DNA from 3 places in the Bacillus sp. DU-106 genome. Region 3 is predicted to be linked to each of the others. Evidence: predicted binding sites of a transcription regulator. Region 3 holds the regulator's gene; each other region holds the start of a gene.
The links. Region 3 encodes Rex, which represses fermentation and respiration genes when NADH is low (regulators of the CRP and FNR family bind a similar motif). Its sites were predicted from a motif close to TTGTGAAATATTTCACAA; they were not measured.

Region 1 (8,153 bases), 850 kb from region 3:
TCCAAGAACCAAAATGCAATTCATAAACTGTCATCGCTTCTTTATAAATCGATTTTTTCTTTTTCTTACGAGTCCAGTTTTTATCATTCCATTCATATCCCTTTATATCAAAAACTACAGATGCCGTATTCGGTCTTACTTCTGCATATACAGCATACGGATCTGCCTTTAAAATGACGTCACCAGCCAACGTTTCAATCGCATATTTATATATTTCTCCTTCTTCAATATGCGGTATAAACAAGGACCAAATGCCTTCTTCTGTCACTTGTAGCATTTTATGTTGCTCATAATCCCACTCATTAAAATCTCCAACAACACTCATTGCTTTCGCATGAGGAGCCCACACTGTAAATCGTACCCCTTGAATCTCACCTTCCGTCACAACATGTGCGCCAAAGATGTTATAACTTTTATAGTACTTTTCTGTATGAAACTCATCTCGTTTCACTTCTTCACAATTTATTACACTCAATATGCTCACCTCACTTAGATGACAGAATTTTTTATACTTTAACTATTTCTGCGAAAAACTGCAATATCCTTGTTAATTTATAAAAAACATTCGTTTTTTTCTTAAAAATGTTAGTTTTCCTTCACATTTCCGTGTAAAATATCGAATTTTGACGAATATTCATTGAAAACGCTTTATTATTCTTCTATATTTTTACCAATTATTTTTTCTCAACCTTTATTTTATTATGTCTATCCTATTTTTCATGCTATTTTCCACTCAAAATCAAAACAAAATAATCTGTCATAAAAAAATGTTTCTCAATATTTTTTGTCACAATTTTATTGAAATGCGAAATTCATAAGCATATACTTGTTCTCAATAAAGAACATCGATCTTTCGTAACTACAATTCATAGCGGACTACTATGTTTACTTATTTATCCTTGTTGCGAACGGTTGCTATACAAATTTAACTAGGAGGCTTTCTTATGTCATTAAAACAAAAAGTAGAAATGGGAGTTATCACCGCTTCACTTGGCTTATCCCTTACATTCGGCGGTGTATTCGCCTATTTCAGTGATTCAGAAACATCAAGTAACTCATTTCAAGCTGGAACACTAGATCTTTCTATTAATCCAAGTGTAATCGTTAATGTGAAAGATTTAAAACCAGGTGATTTTATTGAAAGGAACTTCAAGCTTGAAAATAAAGGTACATTGGATATCGCAAAAGTAGCACTTGAAACATCATATGAAGTTACAGATGCAAAGCAAAATAATGACGGTGAAGATTTAGGTGATCACATTATCGTCAAGTTTCTAGTAAATGATGGACAGCCATCTAATCCAAACGATGATCATGAGATTGTGTGGGAAACAAAACTATCACAATTAAAAACTATGAAACCTGAAGATGTCGCTACGTCTCTAGAACGTCATAACTTAATAGATGGTATTAAATCTGGTGAAACAGATTACTTACACGTCCTCTTCTCATTTGAAGATAACGACCGAGATCAAAATAAATTTCAAGGTGATTCCCTGCAGCTAAACTGGACATTCCATACTGAGCAAACAGCTGGCGTGGAGAAATAATTTTTAAAAATATAAATTACCGGAGGCCTATAAATGAAAAAGAAAAATCGTTTTGTTACCGGAATTGTAACGGCTGGCGTTCTATTTTCAACTGCTATTCCGTTCAATGTACTTGCTGAAAGTCCTATTAACCAAATTGAATCTTCAAATGCTCATTCTATATTATCTAAGCTTTCTAAAGAACAACGCCTGGCATTACAAACGGTAGATGCCAACCCTGGTTTTACAATTTCACCAGATATTAATACGAGTAGTTCTGAGCCTGTAAATATCATCGTAGAATTTCAAACTGCTCCAGTAAAGATTAATGAATTAAAACAAAAAGAAAAAGGATTACAGTCTGCTCCTGAAAATATAAAAGCACGTATTGATCAAGAACATGAAGAATTCGAAAAAGGACTAAAACGTCTTTATCAATTCAGCCCATCAGTAAAATCAGGAAACTTCCAGTCTGTACAAATTAAACGTTCTTATAAGCATGCGATAAATGGTGTTGCGATGACATTACCAGCAAATACAGTAGAAGAATTGTTACGAATTGGCGTTGTAAAACGTATTTGGAAAGATTACGAAGTGAAATTAAATTTACCAAAACAAGCTGAGCAAAAAGCGCCTCAAAAACTAACAGATAGCATCCCGCAAATTGGAGTAGATAAGTTACATAGTGAGGGCATTACCGGAAAAGGAATTAAAGTTGGTGTATTAGATACAGGTATTGATTACAATCATCCTGACTTAAAAGACGTATATAAAGGCTATCGCGCGAAACCTGGTGAGGACTCTAGCAAAGTAGACCTAAACTCAGTAAAGGGTTGGGACTTTATTAATAATGATGCAGATCCAATGGAAACTACTTATTCAGAATGGCAACAATCTGGTGCTCCTGAATTTGATAACCGTGGTTCTTCCTTCTACACAGCCCACGGCACTCACGTAGCAGGTATCGTTTCTGCCCAAAAGAAGAACCAATCTGATTCAGCAGTAAAAGGTGTTGCACCTGACATTGAACTGTATAACTATCGTGTACTCGGTCCATACGGAAGTGGAGATAGTTCAGGTATTATCGCTGCAATTGATAAATCCATTTCTGACGGTATGAACGTTATTAACTTATCGTTAGGTGATGATAGCAACAATCCACTCGATCCAACATCTATCGCTGTTAATAATGCAATGCTTTCAGGCGTTGTTACAGTCGTTGCTGCTGGTAACTCTGGACCAAATCCATCAACACTCGGATCACCAGGTGCTTCACCATTTGCAATTACGGTTGGAGCAAGTGATAGCTCTATTTCCTTACCGAAACTATCAGGTCATGCTGGACAATTACAATTTCCTAACCTAATTCTATTCGGCAAAAACTTCACTGATAAAATAGAAGATTTCAAGGGACAAACTTTACCTATTGAATATGTAGGAATTGGTACGCCTGACGAGTTTAGTAAAAAAGATGTAAAAGGAAAAATCGCTCTCGTTGCACGCGGTACACTGTCATTTGATGAAAAAATTGCTAATGCAAAACAAGCAGGTGCAAAAGCCGTTATTATTTATAACAATGTGGATGGAGAAATTCCTTTCTACGTTGGCGAAAGTACAAAATACATTCCAGCATTCCGCCTAACGAAAGAAGAAGGTGAAAAACTAAAAGCTCAAATCGAACAAGGTAGCACCTCCTTAACTCTCGATGAAATTAATTACATTCAAACAGAAGGCGATCATCTTGCAGACTTTAGCTCACGCGGTCCTGTTACAGCAAATGATGATATTAAGCCTGATATTACAGCGCCTGGTGTCGCTATCCTTTCAACAGTTCCTGAATATATTAACGACCCGCAAGAGGGTGAAAACTACGCTGTTTCCTATGAGCGTATGCAAGGAACATCTATGGCTTCTCCTCATATCGCTGGCGTTGCTGCTCTAATTTTACAAGAACACCCAGACTACTCTCCGTTCGATGTAAAAGCGTCTCTTATGAACACAGCTAATGATTTAAAAGAAAAATATTCCGTATATGAAGTTGGAGCTGGGCGAGTAGATGCTTACAACGCCGTTCGTACAGAAACAAGCTTTAAAGTATTAGATACGACACAAACTGTTGTAAATGATGAAGTAATTGAAGTACCCGAAGAAACTGGATCTATTGCATTCGGTAAGTTTTATCAAAAAGACGGTGAAGCTCTTGAACAAAAACGAAATATAAAAGTAACTAATCATAATAAACAAGAGAAAAAAGAATTTAAAACAGAAATTTCTTATACACCAGCATCGTCTACTATTAACGATGCTGTCGCAAACGGTGTAAAAATCTCTGCTCCAGAAACAATTACTCTTGATGCTGGCAAAACAGGTGAAATTGAAGCAAAAATTAATGTTCCAGCCGGTGTGAAACAAGGCCGATATGAAGGGTACATTCATATTACGAACACAAAAAATAAAGAAGAAACATATCAAATCCCATTCTCTATTCGTGTATCAGAGCCTGGTATTGAAAATGCAATACTATCAAGAAAAGCAATTTCAACTGATACATCTAAATTCAATCCATACGGTGAATCGTATGTTCACGGAGCATTCCAATTAAACAGCGAACTTGAAACGTTAGATCTTATCGTAAAAGATTCCAAAACAAATAAAGCTCTTGGCTTCATTGGAACATTAAACACGAGTGGCCTAAAAACTGATGTGTATTACTACTTAGATTCATTCTTTAATGGAAAAGTGTATCCTTTTACAAATGATCCTGCAAAACCAATCGGTAATGAGAAAATCAACTTACCAGAAGGAGACTACACAATTGAGTTTGTCGGTTATGATAAGGCTGGGAAAGCACGTGTAAAAGGTGATTATGTTGTAATTGATAATACACCACCAGAAGTGAAATTAACTGGATTAAAACCTGGTATTTACGAGTTAAATGAAGAAAATTATACAGTAGAAGATGGCAAAAAAGCACTATGGATTAAAGGAAATGTATACGATTCAAACGTTGATTACTTAAAAGGAAAAGGATTAAACATTACGCAAGAAGCGAATGGCGTTATGTACTATGACTATTCTCCATACTTGCATAAGTTTTTACCGATTAATGCAAATGGCGACTTTAAAGTTGGCATTACACCTGACTCCTTCAGAACGGAAGGTCCAATGAACACAGGCGTATATATTTTCGATTATGCAACTGCAGGTCCTGACTATCCAAACGGTGTAAATAACTACTGGTTTATCCCGCAAGGTGCTCAATATGCAAAAACTAGTTACGATAAAAAAGAATTATATAAAAATGACGAGTTCACAGTAACACTAAACGCGAAACACGTAAAACAATTTGTTGCTGGGCAATTTAATGTAAACTTCCTAGAGAAGAACTTCAAATTTGCAAATGCGAAATTTAATCCTGCTTTTGAAAAGCTACTTTCCCAAAAAGGGGTAACCGCAAAAGTAAATGAACCGAAACTAGAGGCAGGCTCTGTTACAGTTGGCGGAGCTATCGATGACAAAAATTTTGCTGGATTAGATGGTGATTTCCCGTTCATTGATGTAACGTTCAAAGTAGAAAATGATGAGTTTTATGAAGCAAACGCTCAATTAGAATCACCAATTTTTGTTTACTGGAAACAAGGTGAATCAGAACCAAATAGAATGCGTGTACTTCAAGATCAAACATTCTCAGTTATGTCCTTAAACTCATTAGTAGAAGGAAATATTAAACCTGGTGCATTCTTAAATGAACGCGGATATTTAGATGAAAAGTTCGATTATACAAAGCTTGGCGTAAAAGTATATGCGACTGATTCTTACCGTCATAAGTTTGAAGGCTCACTAGATAAATACGGATACTTCAAACTAAATGGACTTCCAGTTAATAAACGCGACTATAACTTATATGTAGAGGTGCCAGGACATTTAACAAGCCGCCTAACAACGAAACTTGGTACTGAAAAAGACGGTAAGTTGCTTGGCCAATATTATTATGCAAGACCTGACGAAAACCTTGCCGGCGATGTAAATGGTGATAAAGTAATCGATATTAAAGATGCTGAAATTATTGCTAGCAACTATGGTAAAAAAGGACTAACTGTAAAAGACGGAGATCTTAATAAAGATGGTATTGTCGACGAAAAAGATATTCGCTTCGTTGAAAAGAACTTCTTGAAAAAAGGGCCAGATGCATCTAAATCACAAACACCTGTAGAAAAATCAAAAAGCGGTACACTGGCAGATATTTTAAAGAAATTAGGATTAACGCCTAAAAAATAATAAAGTGAAACTTTAATCAATTGAGGTTTTACTGCCCGGCAAATAGCGGAATAATAAAGAGCACTCTACGTAAAATAGAGTGCTCTTTTTCTATAAACGACCCTTATCCAGCAAAAGGGGTATATTGGGGATATACAAGGGAAACCGGAAAAGGAATTTATATTAAATTATATAAGTTCAGAGGTAAGAAGCAGTTTCCCACCCTGAACTATTTAGCAATTATTATAGTACTGGTGCCATTGTTTCTTTTAATACTTTTACAGAATGAGCGAACTTCGCTTTTTCATCTTCATTTAGCTCAAGTTCTACAATTTCACGTACACCTTCGCGGTTAATTACAGCTGGAACACCTACGTAAGCATCTTTCTCGCCGTATTGACCTTCAAGGTATGCAGATACAGTTAATACGCTGTTCTCGTTGTTTAAGATTGCTTTAGTTACACGAAGTAGTGACATACCGATTCCGTAGTAAGTTGCACCTTTACGCTCGATGATATGGTAAGCTGCATCACGTACGTTTTCGAAGATTTTGTCTAAGTCTTCTTGTTTGTACTGTTCGTTGTTAGCTAAGATTGTTTCTAATTTTTGTACACCGATAGTAGCGTGGCTCCATACTGGAAGTTCAGTGTCACCGTGTTCACCAACGATGTAAGCATGAACGTTACGTGGATCTACATCTAAGTAGTCACCTAACATGTAACGGAAACGAGCAGAGTCTAAAGTAGTACCAGAACCGATTACGCGCTCTTTCGGTAAACCAGATTCTTTCCAAGTTACGTAAGTTAAAATATCAACTGGGTTAGTTGCGATTAAGAAGATTCCATCGAATCCGCTATCCATAATGCCTCGAACGATTTGTTTAAAGATCTTTGTATTTTTCTCAACTAAGTCTAAACGAGTTTCACCTGGCTTTTGTGGTAACCCAGCAGTGATAACAACTAAATCTGCATCTTTACAATCTGCATAGCTACCGCTCCAAACTTTTGTTGGTGATGGAGAGAATGGTACCGCATGGCTTAAGTCCATTGCTTCCCCTTCTGCTTTTGCTTCATTAACATCTACTAATACGAATTCTTCAGCTACACCTTGGTTGATCATTGAGTAAGCGTAACTACAACCTACAGCTCCTGTTCCTACTAATACTACACGATTGATACCTTTTTTCATGGTAATTTCCCCTCTCTATTGTTCACATATATTTTTTTATGATTGTTTAAGTAATTAATTAAAATACTAATTTAATGTTGTTTAACTTCTTTACATTCATATTGTAGCACGTATTATTGTGAATTACTTCACAAATTATGACCTATTTGTGAACTTTTTCACATAGAGTGTAAAGTTATTGGAATAGGTGTGGAATCCATTTCAATGGAGGCGTTTTCTTTAGATTGTGAAAGGGATTTTCTTGTGGTTTTTGTCGGTAAGTGAAATTATACCGGCGATTTTTAGAATATATCGACCGTAACTCCAAATATATCAGCGATTATTAAAATTTATCGATCGTAACTCAAATTATATCAGCGATTTTTGCAATATATCGACTTACCGACAATACTGACAACATAAAAAAGCTGTCTTCAGTAGATCACAGCTATTGAGAGAAAGCAGCTTCTTCTATATATTATTTATTTTCCACAGTAGCTCCCAGATGCATTTTCATCGGTTTCTCCAAGTGTAGGAGGCTACAGCCATACAGCTGGGGTAAAAGTTCAAGTTGAAGTTAATTCCTTCATATTCATACAGGTCCAAATAATTAACATGATTGTATTTACGGCTCTCTATGTACCCAACTGCAACAGCGAATACTTCATATTTCTTCTATTGCATAAAAAAGCAGACTATCCAAAGTCCATTTTTATACAACAAAAAAGAGATAGCAGATTATGCTATCTCTTTTAGTATGACCCGTACGGGATTCGAACCCGTGTTACCGCCGTGAAAGGGCGGTGTCTTAACCACTTGACCAACGGGCCAGTTCTGGCAGAGAAGAAGGGATTCGAACCCTCGCACCGCGTTCGCGATCTACTCCCTTAGCAGGGGAGCCCCTTGAGCCACTTGGGTACTTCTCTATAAATATGGCTCCGCAGGTAGGACTCGAACCTACGACCGATCGGTTAACAGCCGATAGCTCTACCACTGAGCTACTGCGGAACAATTATGGTGGGCCTAAATGGACTCGAACCATCGACCTCACGCTTATCAGGCGTGCGCTCTAACCAGCTGAGCTATAGGCCCATAATTGAAAAGCGGGTGAAGAGAATCGAACTCTCGACCAGAGCTTGGAAGGCTCTTGTTTTACCACTAAACTACACCCGCATTAAATTGTAAATGGTGAGCCATGAA
Region 2 (8,153 bases), 670 kb from region 3:
ATATTATGGGCCCGTATAACGGGATAAAATGAATATAGAAATAGAGGAATCGTAAAATGAATATGCAAGAGGTTTATAAATATTTAAGTACGGTATTGCCTGAAGGACATGTTAAACAAGATGAAATGTTAAAGAATCATACGCATATTAAAGTTGGCGGAAAAGCAGATGTTTTTGTTGCGCCTACAAATTATGATGAAATTCAAGAAGTTATTAAATATGCGAACGAATATAATATTCCAGTTACGTTTTTAGGAAATGGATCGAATGTCATTATTAAAGATGGTGGAATTCGCGGGATTACAGTAAGTTTAATTCATATTACAGGTGTTACTGTAACAGGAACGACGATTGTAGCACAGTGTGGTGCAGCAATTATTGACGTATCACGTATTGCCTTAGACCATAACTTAACGGGTCTTGAGTTTGCTTGTGGTATTCCAGGTTCAGTTGGCGGAGCATTATATATGAATGCTGGTGCATACGGCGGTGAAATTTCGTTTGTATTAACAGAAGCTGTCGTAATGACAGGTGATGGAGAGCTACGTACTTTGACGAAAGAAGCATTTGAATTTGGATATCGTAAGAGTGTATTTGCAAACAACCATTACATTATTCTTGAAGCGAGATTTGAACTTGAAGAAGGTGTACATGAAGAAATTAAAGCAAAAATGGATGATTTAACGTTTAAACGTGAGTCAAAACAGCCTCTAGAATATCCTTCATGTGGTAGCGTATTTAAGCGCCCACCAAATAACTTTGCTGGTAAGTTAATTCAAGACTCAGGACTACAAGGTAAGCGAATTGGTGGAGTAGAAGTTTCTTTAAAACACGCTGGGTTTATGGTGAATGTTGATAACGGAACAGCACAAGATTACATCGATTTAATTCACTTCGTACAAAAGACAGTTGAAGAGAAATTTGGCGTGAAGTTGGAGCGAGAAGTAAGGATTATTGGAGAAGATAAGGAATAAAGAAATACGTATGAAGATATGAATTATTTTAAAATAATATTTGGGTATTGTTGACAATTTGTTTTCAATTCAATATAATGGCTAATAATTTAACAAATAACATACGTTGAAAGAGCCCAGTAGCAGTTTGTCACTGTTAACGAGAGAGCTAGGGGTTGCTGGAACCTAGCACAAACAAACTTGTGAATTACACTCTGGAGTATCTTAGGTAATGCTAAGCGGACTGGCAATCGATATTATTGCTAAGAGTGGTATGAGTAGCTATGCTATTTATACAAACTGGGTGGTAACACGGTGAATAATCGTCCCTATGTCTATCGTAGACATAGGGGCTTTTTTGTTTTTAAAAAATAAAGGGGATGACAAAAGATGAATATTATTGATGAATTAGAATGGCGCGGCGCCGTTAATCAACAGACTGACGAAGAAGGCTTACGTAAGCTAGTAGAAGAGAAAAAGATTTCACTATACTGCGGAGTTGATCCGACTGGTGATAGTATGCATATCGGACATTTGATTCCGTTTATGATGATGAAGAGATTCCAATTAGCTGGTCATCATCCTGTTATTTTAATTGGCGGGGCAACAGGAACAATTGGTGATCCGAGTGGACGACAATCAGAGCGTCAACTTCAAACGTTAGAAGTGGTTCAGCATAATGTAGATGCGTTAACAGCACAAATGAAAAAGCTATTTGATTTTGGTGGAAATAGCGAAGTGAAGATGGTAAATAACTATGATTGGACACATGAAATAAATATTATTGAGTTTTTACGTGATTACGGGAAAAACTTTAGCATCAATAGCATGTTAGCGAAGGATATTGTAGCAAGCCGTTTGGATACAGGTATTTCTTTCACGGAATTCACGTACCAAATTTTGCAAGCGATGGACTTCCATCATTTATACACGAAAGAGGATGTTCAACTGCAAATTGGTGGTAGTGACCAATGGGGAAATATTACGAGTGGTTTAGATTTAATTCGTAAGTTAGAAGGTCATGAGGCGAAAGTATTCGGATTAACGATTCCGTTATTATTAAAATCGGACGGTACGAAGTTTGGTAAATCAGCGGGTGGTGCGGTTTGGCTTGATCCTGAAAAAACGACACCGTTTGAATTTTACCAGTTCTGGGTAAATACAGATGACCGTGACGCAATTAAATACTTGAAATACTTTACGTTCTTAACGAAAGAGCGTATTGATGAATTAGCAACGAAGGTAGAAGCGGAACCTCATAAACGTGAAGCGCAAAAAGTATTAGCGGAAGAAATGACGAAATTTGTTCATGGAGAAGAGGCGTTCCTGCAAGCTGAGAAAATTACAGCAGCGTTATTTAGCGGAGATATTAAATCGTTAACAGCTGATGAAATTGAACAAGGCTTTAAAGAAATGCCAACATTTCAGTCTTCAAAAGAGACGAAAAACATCGTAGAATGGCTAGTTGATTTAGGAATTGAACCATCTAGACGACAAGCGCGTGAAGATATTAATAACGGAGCGATTTCTATGAATGGTGAGAAAGTAACAGATGTGGGTACAGATGTTACTGTAGAAAATTCATTTGATGGACGATTTATTATTATCCGTAAAGGGAAGAAGAATTACAGTCTTGTGAAGTTAGGCGAATAGTTTGTGTGAAAGGATGGGAGTAGGAAGAATACTTCCATCTTTTCGTATACACAATTTGGACATAAAATAATCAGTAAATTTAGATAATTAAAAGGGTTATACGATTCTTCTGCCGAATAAATAAGTTAGAGAAAATTACGGATAAAAATAGCCCGAACCATGCAGGGCATGATTCGGGCTTATATTCAGATTAGTAAGCTAAGCTGAATAGACCTTTAATGTGTGATAAGTAACGAACGTTACTTGCTTCTTTCATTAATGATGCTGGTAAGCCTTTAAGTGGAGTATTGCTTGCTCCAATTGTAGCAACCGCATCTTTACGTCCTAGACTAGCAAGTGTTCCAGAGTTTACAGGTGCGAACTCTTCGAATGCTTTGCCTTCTAGTGCTGCGTATAAGTTGTATCCAATTAACTCACCCATTTGCCAAGCGATTTGTGCAGTTGGTGGGTATGGACGTCCGTCTGGAGCGAAGACAACAGCGCTGTCTCCAGCAACGAATACGTCTTTGTGAGAAGTAGATTGTAGGTATGCATCAACTGTTGCACGTCCACGGTTAACTTCAAGACCTGATTCACCGATTAATGGGTTACCTTGTACGCCGCCCGTCCAAACGAATGTGTTAGCAACAAGTTTTTGACCGTCTTTTAAGTCGATTTCGTTGCCAGCAACGTTTGTTACAGGAAGACCAGTTAAGAATGTAACGCCGCGCGCTTCTAGGCTAGTAGTTGCACGTTCGATTAAGTGGTCTGGTAATACTGGAAGGATTTTTGGACCTGCTTCAACAAGAAGAAGTTTCACTTCTTTTGGATTTACGCCGTGGCTTTTTGCAAGTTTAGGCATAATGTCAGCAAGCTCACCAACTAGCTCAACGCCAGTTAATCCGCCACCACCGATTACGATTGTAGCATCAGCTTCGTTTTTCGTTTTCGCGTATTCACGAATACGGTCTTCAACGTGTTTGTAGATTTTATTTGCATCAGCAGCAGATTTTAATACCATGCTGTTTTCTTCTAGTCCTGGAATACCGAAGTAAGCAGTTTTACTTCCTAAAGCAACTACAAGTGCATCGTAAGATAAAGTAGTGCCGCCAGCTAGTTTGATTTCTTTGCTATCAACTGAGAATGACTCAACTGTTGCGATTTTAAGATCGATATCTTTACCTTTGAAAAGCTTTGTAAGTGGCATTGCAACTGCTTGCTCAGACACGTTACCAGCTGCAAGGCGGTGTAGTTCAGTGATGATTTGGTGCGTTGGGTATTGGTTAATCACTGTAACTTGTGCTTCTGATTTACTGTAATATTTACGTACGTTTAAAGCGGCAAGAAGACCGCCATAACCAGCGCCTAAGATGACAATTTGTTTTGACATAGTATGATATCCCCCGTCTTTACTAATTGTTGTTATAAGTTAACTTATTTATTGTTACGTTCTGCACTAATTTGAAGATATGCGTTCACAAAGCGGAACATTTTTTGTGCTTGTGGATCTTTTAATAATTTTAATAGACCGAACAGGCCGATAACTTCGTTGCTTTCGTCAGCACGATCTTTCGCTTCGATTGCAGTAGCAGCCATGCTTTTCACTGTATCTTTTACAGGTTCTACAAGCTCTGTGATTGCACCAACAGTGTCGCTTTTTAATACTTCATCAGTAGCAACAGTTTGAGCGAAGTCATAAGACTTAGTTAAAATGTTAACAAGCTCAGTTAATTTTGGAAGCTGTTCTACTAGTGTTGTTAATGATTCTTGTACCTCAGGTTTTAACAACTGATCAAGTACATCAAGTTGTCCTTGGCTAGCAGAAATTTGTACAGTTTCTTGTTCTGGCTTTGTTTGAGTCATAGTTTCTGGCATCTCCAATTCTCCTTTACGATAGCAATACTCTTATTTTTTATAAGTAAGATAGTAAACGGTTACGAAACTTTATACAAAGTTTCACAAAACACAATAAAATGCCTTTAAATTTATGACAGCAAGTAAGCTGCAAACATAAATCTAAAACCATAACGTCTTACTTATTATTTATGAACTGTCCGATACATGGCTTGTCCGCATAATGGAAAAGCTCCGTTACCGGAAAGTGTATATAATATATATCCTATATTATATACTATATACACCTATGTTAACATAAAAATGATTCCTAATTATTTGATATTGAGTGTATAACGTAGTGCTGACAAGGTATGAAAGCGTATAAAATATTTTGTTCCAGTTAGAAATGTACATATATATAAAGAAAAAAAGGAAGAAACGAACAAATTCATGTTCGTTTTTCCTTTTTCCTATTATTCACCTTCCGCAATTAGCGTCGATGTGTTACCTTCTTTTTCAAGATGGCATTCGCCCCAAGAACAAAGAGAATCAAGAATGGATTCTAAAGACCAACCGTAATCGGTAAGAGAATATTCTACTTTTGGCGGGACTTGATTGTATACTTTTCTTTGAATAACGCCGTCGTCTTCTAATTCACGTAATTGCTGCGTTAACATTTTTTGTGTAATACCAGGCATTGAGCGTTTTAATTCACTCGTTCTCTTTGTACCTTTCGTTAAGTGACAAAGAATAACAACTTTCCATTTGCCGCCGATAACTTCTAAAGTCGCCTCTACAGGAATATTGTATTTCTTCATATGAAATCCTCCCTTTGTGAGTAAAATAAGTTAAATCATACAAATGTTACTTTTTAGTACCTATAGCACTTTAAAGTACGTACTTTTTATCATGTTAAATATGTTTCATAATAGCACATGTAAGAGGCAAATGAGTAGTACGGTACCAAAAAGTGACTATGTTACTTTTTAGTGCCTATCGTACTTTAAAGTGCGTTCTTCAAAAAAGGAATGAAACCATTCATAATAGCATTTGTAAGTATGAAATATATTTTTTAGAAGATAAAAGGGCCTTTTTATCATACTATTATGATTGGATTTCTTGTAATAAGGAGGAATTCAATTGAGTTCATATACAGTACCATCTTCGGAAGCTCAGACGAGCCGAAGAAGTATGTTTGCTTTATTAGCGCTAGCAATTAGTGCGTTTGGGATTGGTACGACCGAGTTTATTAGTGTCGGTTTACTACCATCTATTTCAAAAGATTTAAATGTTTCGGTTACAACAGCCGGTTTAACGGTTTCCTTATATGCGTTAGGAGCAGCGGTAGGAGCTCCTGTTTTAACGGCGTTAACGGCTAGTATGTCGCGAAAGACATTATTAATGTGGATTATGGTTATTTTCATTATTGGTAATGGCATTGCGGCGGTAGCAACAAGCTTCACTGTATTAATTATTGCAAGAATTGTATCTGCGTTTGCACATGGTGTGTTTATGTCAATTGGATCTACAATTGCAGCTGCAATCGTACCAGAGAATAAACGTGCTAGCGCAATTGCGATTATGTTTACTGGATTAACAGTTGCGACTATTACTGGTGTGCCAATTGGAACATTTATCGGTCAACAATTTGGCTGGAGAGCGTCATTTATGGCGATTGTTGTAATTGGAATTATTGCTTTCATCGCAAACAGTATACTCGTCCCATCTAATTTAAAAAATGGTGTACCTGTATCGTTTCGTGATCAATTTAAATTAATTAAAAATGGAAGACTATTACTTGTTTTCATTATTACTGCACTTGGATACGGCGGTACATTCGTAACATTTACGTATTTATCTCCGTTATTACAAGAAGTAACAGGATTTGAAGCAAGTACTGTTACTATCATTTTATTAGTGTATGGAATCGCAATTGCGATAGGGAATATGGTCGGCGGAAAATTATCGAATCATAATCCGATTCGAGCGCTATTTTACATGTTCTTGATTCAAGCGATTATATTATTTGTTTTAACATTTACAGCGCCATTTAAAGTAGCTGGATTAATCACAATTATTTTCATGGGACTATTCGCATTTATGAATGTTCCGGGGCTACAAGTATATGTAGTTATATTGGCAGAGCGCTTTGTTCCGAGTGCGGTTGATGTTGCTTCAGCAATTAATATTGCCGCATTTAACGGAGGGATCGCTTTAGGTTCTTATATAGGTGGCCTTGTAACGAATTCATTAGGATTAATCCATACTGCTTGGGTAGGTGGCCTTATGGTAGTAGCCGCTGTTATTTTAACAGCGTGGAGCATGACATTAGAAAAAAGAGATCAAGTAAAATAAAAGGAGAGAAAATAAAATGAAAAACTTACAAAGTAAAGCAGTATTAAATAACGGTGTAGAAATGCCTTGGTTCGGTTTAGGTGTATTTAAAGTAGAAGAAGGACCAGAACTTGTAGAAGCTGTAAAATCAGCAATTAAAGCAGGATACCGCAGCATCGATACAGCTGCAATTTACGGAAATGAAAAAGCTGTAGGTGAAGGAATTCGTGCAGGTATTGAAGCGACTGGTATTGCAAGAGAAGAATTATTTATTACTTCAAAAGTATGGAACGCAGATCAAGGGTATGAAACAACAATCGCTGCATACGAAGAGAGTCTAAAAAAATTAGGACTAGATTATTTAGATTTATATCTTGTTCACTGGCCTTCAGAAGGAAAATATAAAGATACATGGAGAGCGCTAGAAACACTTTATAAAGAAAAGCGCGTACGTGCAATTGGTGTAAGTAACTTCCAAATCCATCACTTACAAGATGTAATGAAAGATGCAGAAATTAAACCAATGATTAACCAAGTAGAATACCACCCTCGTTTAACACAAAAAGAACTACAAGCTTTCTGTAAAGAACAAGGTATTCAAATGGAAGCATGGTCACCACTAATGCAAGGTCAATTATTAGATAACGAAACATTACAAGAGATTGCTGAGAAACACGGTAAAACAACAGCTCAAGTTATTTTACGTTGGGATCTTCAAAATGGAGTAATCACAATTCCAAAATCAACGAAAGAACACCGTATTATTGCAAACGCTGATGTATTTAACTTTGAATTAACGAAAGAAGATATGGAAAAAATCGATGCGTTAAATCAAAATCATCGCGTTGGTCCAGATCCTGATAACTTCGATTTCTAAGATTAAGGTAAGAAAAAAGAGTGCTTAAAAGCACTCTTTTTTTGTGCATAAAAATAGTTTCTAAATAAATACTACTTAGTATTAAGTTTGTTATTAAGGGGCTGTAAACATGAATATAAAGCAATCGTTCAAACTTTTAGCTATGTTTTTAAGTGTTTTATTTGTGTTATTCCCACTTCAAAAAGCATTCGCAGAAGTGATGGACCATACAAAGTATGAAATGAATTGGAGTTATAGTAAGTCCAAGAAGAAGCCAATTCGAACAGAGCTTATTAAAACGGCAGATGGCAAAATTGCTTTTTGCTTAAATGTAGATTTGAAATCTCCAAGCGGTCAAGATTTACCGGAAATGGGGAAAGTGGATATTAATGTGTACCGTGTACTATTGAATGGATATCCACAAAAGAGTCCACAAGAATTAGGGGTATCTGATTGGAGAGAGGCGCATTACGCAACGCAGCTTGCAGTATGGAATGCGTTAAAACAAATTGATGTTAATGATTTAGATTTCCGAAATAAAA
Region 3 (8,153 bases):
TGGTTGCATCATTTACTTGTAAAACATCATTTCCACTTTGTTTTTCAATATCGAAGTGGAATGATGCTGACTTAGAATCCCCTAATGGTCTCGTTAATAATTCCATTCTGTCTAGTTGTTTACGGCGACTTTGAGCACGTTTCGTTGTAGAAGCGCGAGCTATATTCTTTTGAACGAAGTCCTCAAGTTTTGCGATTTCATCTTGTTGTTTTTCGTAACGTTTCATTTCTTGCTCATATAATGCTGATTTTAAGTCTAAATATTTACTGTAGTTACCAACAAATCGTCTGCTTTCTTTATTCGAAATTTCATATACTTGTGTAACGAGTTTGTCTAAGAAATAACGGTCATGTGAGACGATTAATATTGCGCCAGGATAACCTTGCAAATATTGCTCAAGCCATGTTAATGTTTCGATGTCTAAATGGTTTGTAGGCTCGTCCAAAATAAGTAAGTCTGGTTTTGTTAATAATAATTTCCCGAGAGCTAATCTTGTTTTTTGCCCGCCGCTTAAAGTAGAGATCGTCGTCTGGTGCGTTTCAACTGGGAAGCCAAGGCCGCTTAAAATGGAGCGAATATCCGCTTCATATTGATATCCACCTTGATCTTTATAATTGAGTTGTAGTTGGTCATAATCAGCTAACAATCTTTCATATGTAGCTTCGTTTGAAAAGTTTTCTTCTTTTCCCATTTCTTGCTCAAGCCTTCGAAGTTTTGTCTCCATTTGCTGTAAGTGGGTAAAGACGGTTAGCATTTCATCCCAAATTGTTAAAGACGTTTCTAGTCCAGTATTTTGAGCTAAATATCCGATTGAGACATCTTTCGGTTTTATAATTTCGCCACCATCATGAGATAATTCACCAGCGATAATTTTTAATAATGTAGATTTTCCTGCTCCATTCCTTCCAACTAATGCGATACGATCTTTTGTTTGTACTTCCAATTTTATGTTTGCAAGAATCGTTTCTGCACCGTATAATTTCGAAAGCGCGTTTACTTGTAATAAAATCAATGTTTTCACCTCAAATAATTTCTTAACTTTGCCATGTTTATATTTCTCAATCATACTAAAAATAGTGTATAGTTTAAAATAAAGAGAGAATACTTCTTCTCTTTATTATACAAGGAATTTAATGAGTGCTAAACTTCTGTATTTGATTAAAGTATATGAATAAAGATAGGAAGAGAGGAGAGGTCATATGGATCAGCAAAAGATTCCACAAGCCACTGCTAAAAGATTGCCTCTATACTATCGATTTATCCAAAACTTATCTCTTTCTGGTAAGCAGCGTGTTTCATCGGCCGAATTGAGTGAGGCAGTAAAAGTAGATTCTGCAACAATACGAAGAGATTTTTCGTATTTTGGAGCGTTAGGGAAAAAGGGATATGGATATAACGTAAATTATTTATTATCATTTTTCCGCGAAACACTTGATCAAGATGATATAACACGTGTAGCACTTATTGGAGTAGGTAATTTAGGGACCGCTTTCTTACATTATAATTTCACGAAAAACAATAATACAAAAATTGAAATGGCATTTGATGTTAGTGAAGAGAAAGTTGGAACAGAAATCGGGGGCATTCCTGTATATCATTTAGATGAATTAGAAGAGAGATTATCAAATGATATACAAGTGGCAATATTAACAGTACCGGCTACAGTAGCACAAGCTGTAGCAGATAGATTAGCTGAAACAAGCGTGCACGGTATTTTGAATTTCACACCAGCGCGATTAAACGTATCAGAGAATATTAGAATTCATCATATTGACTTAGCTGTAGAGTTACAAACATTAGTTTACTTTTTGAAAAACTATCCACAATAAAACGCAGAGGAAGCGACCTCTGCGTTTTATTATTGTTTCTTCTTTGTGAATTTAACTAATATAAGGCGAAGTGCCAAATTAAAATCAATTGTTGCCATAACTGCAAATAGTATTGTCCACATATTCCAGATTGTATCTGTCACGTTCGTAATGGCGAAGCGTGTAAAGATACATCCAAGAAGGAAGTATAGTGCAGCCATGAACAATGGTGAGTTTCTCATACAAAAAATCCTCCGATAAAGCCTTGCATTTTTTCAGCTTCTTTAATCATTTCTTGAATTTGTTCATTGCTCATAAAAATTTGCCCAATAGCGACTAATGTATTCATCGCAACATGAGCTGCAATCGGAACGATAATACGTTTCGTCTTCACATATAAGAAGGCAAATACGAGCCCCATAGCAGTGTATACCAATAAGTGAGTAAAATCAAAATGAATTGTTGCGAATACAAGCGAACTAATGATAGCTGCGATAAAGAAGTTAAACTTCTTATAAAGCGTGCCGAATAGAATTTTTCTAAATACGATTTCTTCTAAGATAGGTCCAATTATAGATACAACAATAAGGAACCAAGGTATCGTTCTTGCGATGTCCATCAGTCTGTCTGTATTCTCAGATCCACGTGGAACCCCAAATACATACATTTCAATCATACCTGCAATGGATTGTGAGATGATTGCTAAGAAGAACCCGATAAAAATCCATCCAATAGTAGCTGGAACAGAAGAGCGCATTGGATCTAAATGCCTGTCACGAATATCTGTTCTAAGTAACCAAAGCACGATACATAATGCAATAAAGAAGCTAATGATTGCCCAGTGTCCCGTTATGATTTGTCCTTTTTCTTCAATGGTAAATCCTCTATTATCATAGAGTCCTGTTTTTAGGAGAAGTGGTAATCCAACAACGCCAGATAACTGCATTAAAATGTATGTAACGATAATCCACCAGTATTGTTTCTTCAAATGGTTTAACCATCCTTTCTAACTATAGTGTATGAGATAAGTTAGGATAACATGTAAATATGCTACCTACGATATAAACCTCTTGAATTATGTTTTTTTCGTAAATCCTTATTTGAAATTATAATAGAAGACAGGAGAAAGTTGTATGTGTAGCGAAAACAACTTAGGGTGTCCTTTCATATTGTAACATACGAGCAGTGGAAACAACGATTCATATAGTAAAGGCAGTATTGTATATAGAAAGTTTATATAGTGATTTGCGAAAAAATTATGATTTTTTTACTTGCAAAAGAAATTGAGATTATTTATTATTATAAGTGTGTTAGCACTCGGATGACTTGAGTGCTAATAAAAGAAATTTACATAACAAAATGAGGAGGTTATTGTTCATGCTAAAGCCATTAGGTGATCGCGTTGTAATTGAGCTTGTTCAAGCAGAAGAAAAAACAGCAAGTGGTATCGTATTACCAGATACTGCAAAAGAAAAACCACAAGAGGGTAAAGTTGTTGCAGTAGGTACTGGTCGAGTGCTTGAGAATGGTGAGCGTGTTGCTTTAGAGGTAGCAGCAGGTGATCTTATCATCTTCTCAAAATATGCAGGTACTGAAGTGAAATATGAAGGTACAGACTACTTGATTTTACGTGAAAGTGACATTTTAGCAGTTATCGGTTAATTATATAAATCTTAAAAAATCCAAGGGGGTCAATTATTATGGCAAAAGATATTAAATTTAGTGAAGAAGCACGTCGTTCGATGCTTCGCGGTGTCGACACTCTTGCAAACGCAGTAAAAGTTACGCTTGGACCAAAAGGTCGTAACGTTGTACTTGAGAAAAAATTTGGTTCACCACTTATTACAAATGATGGTGTAACAATCGCAAAAGAAATCGAATTAGAAGATGCATTCGAAAACATGGGTGCGAAATTAGTAGCAGAAGTTGCTAGCAAAACAAATGACGTAGCTGGTGACGGAACAACAACTGCAACTGTATTAGCGCAAGCTATGATTCGTGAAGGTCTTAAAAACGTAACAGCTGGTGCGAACCCAATGGGTCTTCGTAAAGGTATCGAAAAAGCTGTTACTGCTGCAATTGAAGAATTAAAAACGATTTCTAAACCAATCGAAGGCAAATCTTCTATCGCACAAGTAGCTGCTATTTCTGCAGCTGACGAAGAAGTAGGTCAATTAATCGCTGAAGCAATGGAGCGCGTTGGTAACGACGGCGTTATTACTTTAGAAGAGTCTAAAGGATTCACAACAGAATTAGACGTAGTAGAAGGTATGCAATTTGATCGTGGCTATGCATCTCCTTACATGATTACTGATTCTGACAAAATGGAAGCAGTTCTTGATAACCCATATATCTTAATTACTGACAAAAAGATTTCTAACATTCAAGAAATCTTACCAGTATTAGAGCAAGTGGTACAACAAGGTAAACCACTTCTTATCATTGCTGAAGATGTAGAAGGCGAAGCATTAGCTACATTAGTAGTGAACAAACTTCGTGGTACATTCAATGTAGTAGCTGTTAAAGCTCCTGGATTTGGTGACCGTCGTAAAGCAATGCTAGAAGATATCGCAATCTTAACTGGTGGCGAAGTGATCACTGAAGAATTAGGCCGTGACTTAAAATCTGCTACAGTTGAATCTTTAGGACGCGCTGGTAAAGTTGTTGTTACAAAAGAAAACACAACTGTAGTTGAAGGTGTAGGAAGCACAGAACAAATCGAAGCTCGCATCGGTCAAATCCGTGCGCAATTAGAAGAAACAACTTCTGAATTCGATCGTGAAAAATTACAAGAGCGTCTTGCTAAACTAGCAGGTGGCGTAGCAGTAATTAAAGTAGGTGCAGCAACTGAAACTGAGTTAAAAGAGCGCAAACTTCGCATTGAAGATGCACTTAACTCAACTCGTGCAGCAGTAGAAGAAGGTATCGTTGCAGGTGGTGGTACTTCACTTATGAACGTATACACAAAAGTAGCTTCTATCGTAGCTGAAGGCGACGAAGCAACAGGTATCAACATCGTACTTCGCGCACTAGAAGAGCCAGTTCGTCAAATCGCAATCAACGCTGGTCTAGAAGGATCTGTAGTTGTAGAGCGTCTAAAAGGCGAAAAAGTAGGCGTTGGTTTCAACGCAGCTACTGGCGAATGGGTTAACATGCTTGAGTCTGGTATCGTAGATCCAGCTAAAGTAACTCGTTCTGCACTTCAAAACGCAGCATCTGTTGCAGCTATGTTCTTAACAACTGAAGCTGTAGTAGCTGACAAGCCAGAACCAAATGCACCAGCAATGCCTGACATGGGCGGCATGGGCATGGGCGGTATGGGCGGAATGATGTAATTCCGTTTGTCCTAAAAAACATCCATTTCTATATAGAAATGGATGTTTTTTTATGTTTTTTAGAAAAGGAAATGAATTTCTGTAGAATTTTGTCGCTTTCTCTCTTGACCATATTGATACTTCATTGTTAGAATCTAGGAAGATAATATAAAACGATCCTTCATATATCCTCAATGATATGGTTTGAGAGTCTCTACCGGGTTACCGTAAACAACCTGACTATGAAGGCAGTGTGTCTTATATTTATAAAGAGCGGAGACTATCTTTCTTTATAAAGCCAGACCCCTGCCTTTTCTTTGTTATGAGACTAGAGGCGGAGGACTGGCTTTTTTTATTATATTGGTAATGCTTTTCGCCAAATTGGTGAAAATATTTATATACGAGAACTAACGTTGGGGTGATTATTTTGAAGAAACAACACGATACAATTATCGTTTTAGATTTTGGAAGTCAATACAATCAGTTAATAGCACGTCGAATTCGTGAGTTCGGTGTATACAGTGAACTTCATCCACATACAATTACTGCAGAAGAAATTAAAGCAATGAACCCAAAAGGGATTATTTTCTCTGGTGGACCAAATAGTGTATACGGTGAAGGTGCATTACATTGTGATGAAAAAATCTTTGAACTAGGTTTACCAATCTTCGGTATTTGTTACGGTATGCAGCTTATGACGCAACAATTCGGTGGTAAAGTAGAGCGTGCAAATCACCGTGAGTACGGAAAAGCTGTTCTTAAAGTAGAGAACGAATCAAAATTATATGCGAACCTTCCAGAAGAGCAAGTTGTATGGATGAGCCATGGCGACTTAGTAACTGGTTTACCTGAAGGATTCGTAGTAGATGCAACAAGTGAGTCTTGCCCAATTGCTGGTATGAGCAATGAAGCGAAAAACTTATACGGTGTACAATTCCACCCAGAAGTACGTCACTCTGAGCACGGTAACGATTTAATTAAAAACTTCGTATTCGGTGTATGTGGTTGTTCTGAAGGATGGAACATGGAGAACTTTATTGAAGTAGAATTAGAAAAGATTCGTGAAACTGTTGGAGACAAAAAAGTACTATGCGCACTTAGTGGCGGTGTAGACTCTTCTGTTGTAGCAGTATTAATTCATAAAGCAATTGGTGATCAATTAACATGTATTTTCGTTGACCACGGTTTACTTCGTAAAGGTGAAGCAGAAGGCGTTATGAAAACATTTAGCGAAGGCTTCCATATGAACGTTATTAAAGTGGATGCAAGAGACCGCTTCATGGACAAGTTAAAAGGTGTAGAAGATCCAGAACAAAAACGTAAAATCATCGGTAACGAATTCATTTACGTATTTGATGATGAAGCGTCAAAATTACAAGGTATGGACTTCTTAGCGCAAGGTACACTTTACACAGATATCGTTGAGAGTGGTACAGCAACTGCGCAAACAATTAAATCTCACCATAACGTTGGTGGACTTCCAGAAGACATGCAGTTCAAATTAATTGAGCCTTTAAACACGTTATTTAAAGACGAAGTACGTGTATTAGGATCTGAATTAGGAATTCCTGATGAAATCGTATGGCGTCAACCATTCCCAGGACCGGGTCTTGGTATTCGTGTATTAGGTGAAATCACAGAAGAGAAATTAGAAATCGTTCGTGAATCTGATGCGATTTTACGTGAAGAAATTATTAAAGCGGGCTTAGACCGTGAAATCTGGCAATACTTCACTGCGCTTCCTGGTATGCGTAGCGTAGGTGTTATGGGTGACGAGCGTACTTACGATTACACAGTAGGTATCCGTGCGGTAACATCTATCGACGGTATGACAGCTGACTGGGCACGTATCCCTTGGGACGTATTAGAGAAAATCTCTGTACGTATCGTAAACGAAGTAAAACACGTTAACCGTATCGTGTATGATGTAACGAGTAAGCCACCAGCAACTATTGAGTGGGAATAGTATTTATAAAAAGGTCCATCTATTGCTTATGCATAGGTGGATCTTTTTTATTTTGGTGTTAATACGAACGAAACTATAAAAGTTTATAAAAACGTTCGTTTTTAAATTGACAAAACTACTTCGTCGAGTTAATATGATTATGTAATTCAAACGAAAAGTGAATATTATGCCGTCGTATAATATCGGGGATATGGCCCGAAAGTTTCTACCTAGCTACCGTAAATGGCTTGACTACGAGGCGTTTTTATAAAGGTGAGGGGAATCTTATCTTTATTCATAGAACGCTTCCATGTATATATGCAATGGAAGCCTTTTTTATTTCTCGGGATAAAAGAGGGCTAGGGTGAAATACGGCGAGTAATCATATAACGGGGGAAACGTAAGATGAAACGCTATTTTCAGTTTGATGAGCTCGGTACGAATTATAAGACTGAGTTCATAGCAGGGTTAACGACATTTCTATCTATGGCTTACGTACTATTTGTCAATCCTGCTACGCTGTCGCTTGGAAATGTTAAAGGGTTACCAGCAGGTACAGGGATGGATCCAGGGGCAGTATTCGTTGCTACGGCATTAGCGGCAGCGATCGGTTCGTTAATTATGGGTATTTTCGCGAAGTATCCAATTGCTTTAGCGCCAGGTATGGGAATTAACGCGTTCTTTGCTTATACAGCAGTGTTAACGATGGGGATTCCATGGCAAACAGCAATTGCCGGAACATTAATGTCAGGTATTATCTTTATTATTCTTACTGCTTCAGGTATTCGTGAAAAAATCATCAATGCAATTCCATCGGAGTTAAAGTTTGCAGTGGCAGCAGGTATCGGATTGTTCATTGCATTTCTTGGATTCCAAAATGCCGGAATTATCGTGAAAAATGATGCAGTTCTTGTTGGGTTGGGGGACTTAACAAAGGGTACAACGTTACTAGCAATCTTCGGGGTTGTTACTACGATCATCTTCATGATTAAGAAAATTAATGGTGCAGTATTTTACGGTATGATTCTTACAGCGATCTTAGGAGTAGCAACAGGATTAATTGATACTCCGAAAGCTGTGGTGGGA

Region 1: the regulator Rex is predicted to act here: its motif matches at 7,091-7,108, upstream of C3Y97_RS24650 (L-lactate dehydrogenase).
Region 2: the regulator Rex is predicted to act here: its motif matches at 4,530-4,547, upstream of C3Y97_RS25675 (DUF1641 domain-containing protein).

What each region holds. Positions count from the first base shown of each region.
Region 1 covers NZ_CP026607.1:4,823,786-4,831,938, forward strand. Annotated here, with positions in the region: gene glgB (1,4-alpha-glucan branching protein GlgB) at 1-475, opposite strand, end outside; gene C3Y97_RS24635 (CalY family protein) at 945-1,550, shown strand; gene C3Y97_RS24640 (S8 family serine peptidase) at 1,584-5,807, shown strand; gene C3Y97_RS24650 (L-lactate dehydrogenase) at 6,030-6,974, opposite strand; tRNA gene C3Y97_RS24655 (tRNA-Glu) at 7,712-7,783, opposite strand; tRNA gene C3Y97_RS24660 (tRNA-Ser) at 7,789-7,879, opposite strand; tRNA gene C3Y97_RS24665 (tRNA-Asn) at 7,887-7,961, opposite strand; tRNA gene C3Y97_RS24670 (tRNA-Ile) at 7,969-8,045, opposite strand; tRNA gene C3Y97_RS24675 (tRNA-Gly) at 8,056-8,126, opposite strand; tRNA gene C3Y97_RS24680 (tRNA-Lys) at 8,140-8,153, opposite strand, start outside.
Region 2 covers NZ_CP026607.1:5,001,603-5,009,755, reverse strand. Annotated here, with positions in the region: gene murB (UDP-N-acetylmuramate dehydrogenase) at 57-974, shown strand; T-box leader at 1,072-1,287, shown strand; gene tyrS (tyrosine--tRNA ligase) at 1,344-2,606, shown strand; gene C3Y97_RS25680 (NAD(P)/FAD-dependent oxidoreductase) at 2,797-3,975, opposite strand; gene C3Y97_RS25675 (DUF1641 domain-containing protein) at 4,020-4,460, opposite strand; gene C3Y97_RS25670 (winged helix-turn-helix transcriptional regulator) at 4,895-5,239, opposite strand; gene C3Y97_RS25665 (MFS transporter) at 5,613-6,776, shown strand; gene C3Y97_RS25660 (aldo/keto reductase) at 6,793-7,632, shown strand; gene C3Y97_RS25655 (thioester domain-containing protein) at 7,742-8,153, shown strand, end outside.
Region 3 covers NZ_CP026607.1:254,153-262,305, forward strand. Annotated here, with positions in the region: gene C3Y97_RS01500 (ABC-F family ATP-binding cassette domain-containing protein) at 1-1,012, opposite strand, end outside; gene C3Y97_RS01505 (redox-sensing transcriptional repressor Rex) at 1,200-1,829, shown strand; gene C3Y97_RS01510 (YdiK family protein) at 1,859-2,050, opposite strand; gene C3Y97_RS01515 (CPBP family intramembrane glutamic endopeptidase) at 2,047-2,796, opposite strand; gene groES (co-chaperone GroES) at 3,186-3,470, shown strand; gene groL (chaperonin GroEL) at 3,509-5,143, shown strand; purine riboswitch at 5,284-5,385, shown strand; gene guaA (glutamine-hydrolyzing GMP synthase) at 5,550-7,088, shown strand; purine riboswitch at 7,241-7,342, shown strand; gene C3Y97_RS01535 (NCS2 family permease) at 7,473-8,153, shown strand, end outside.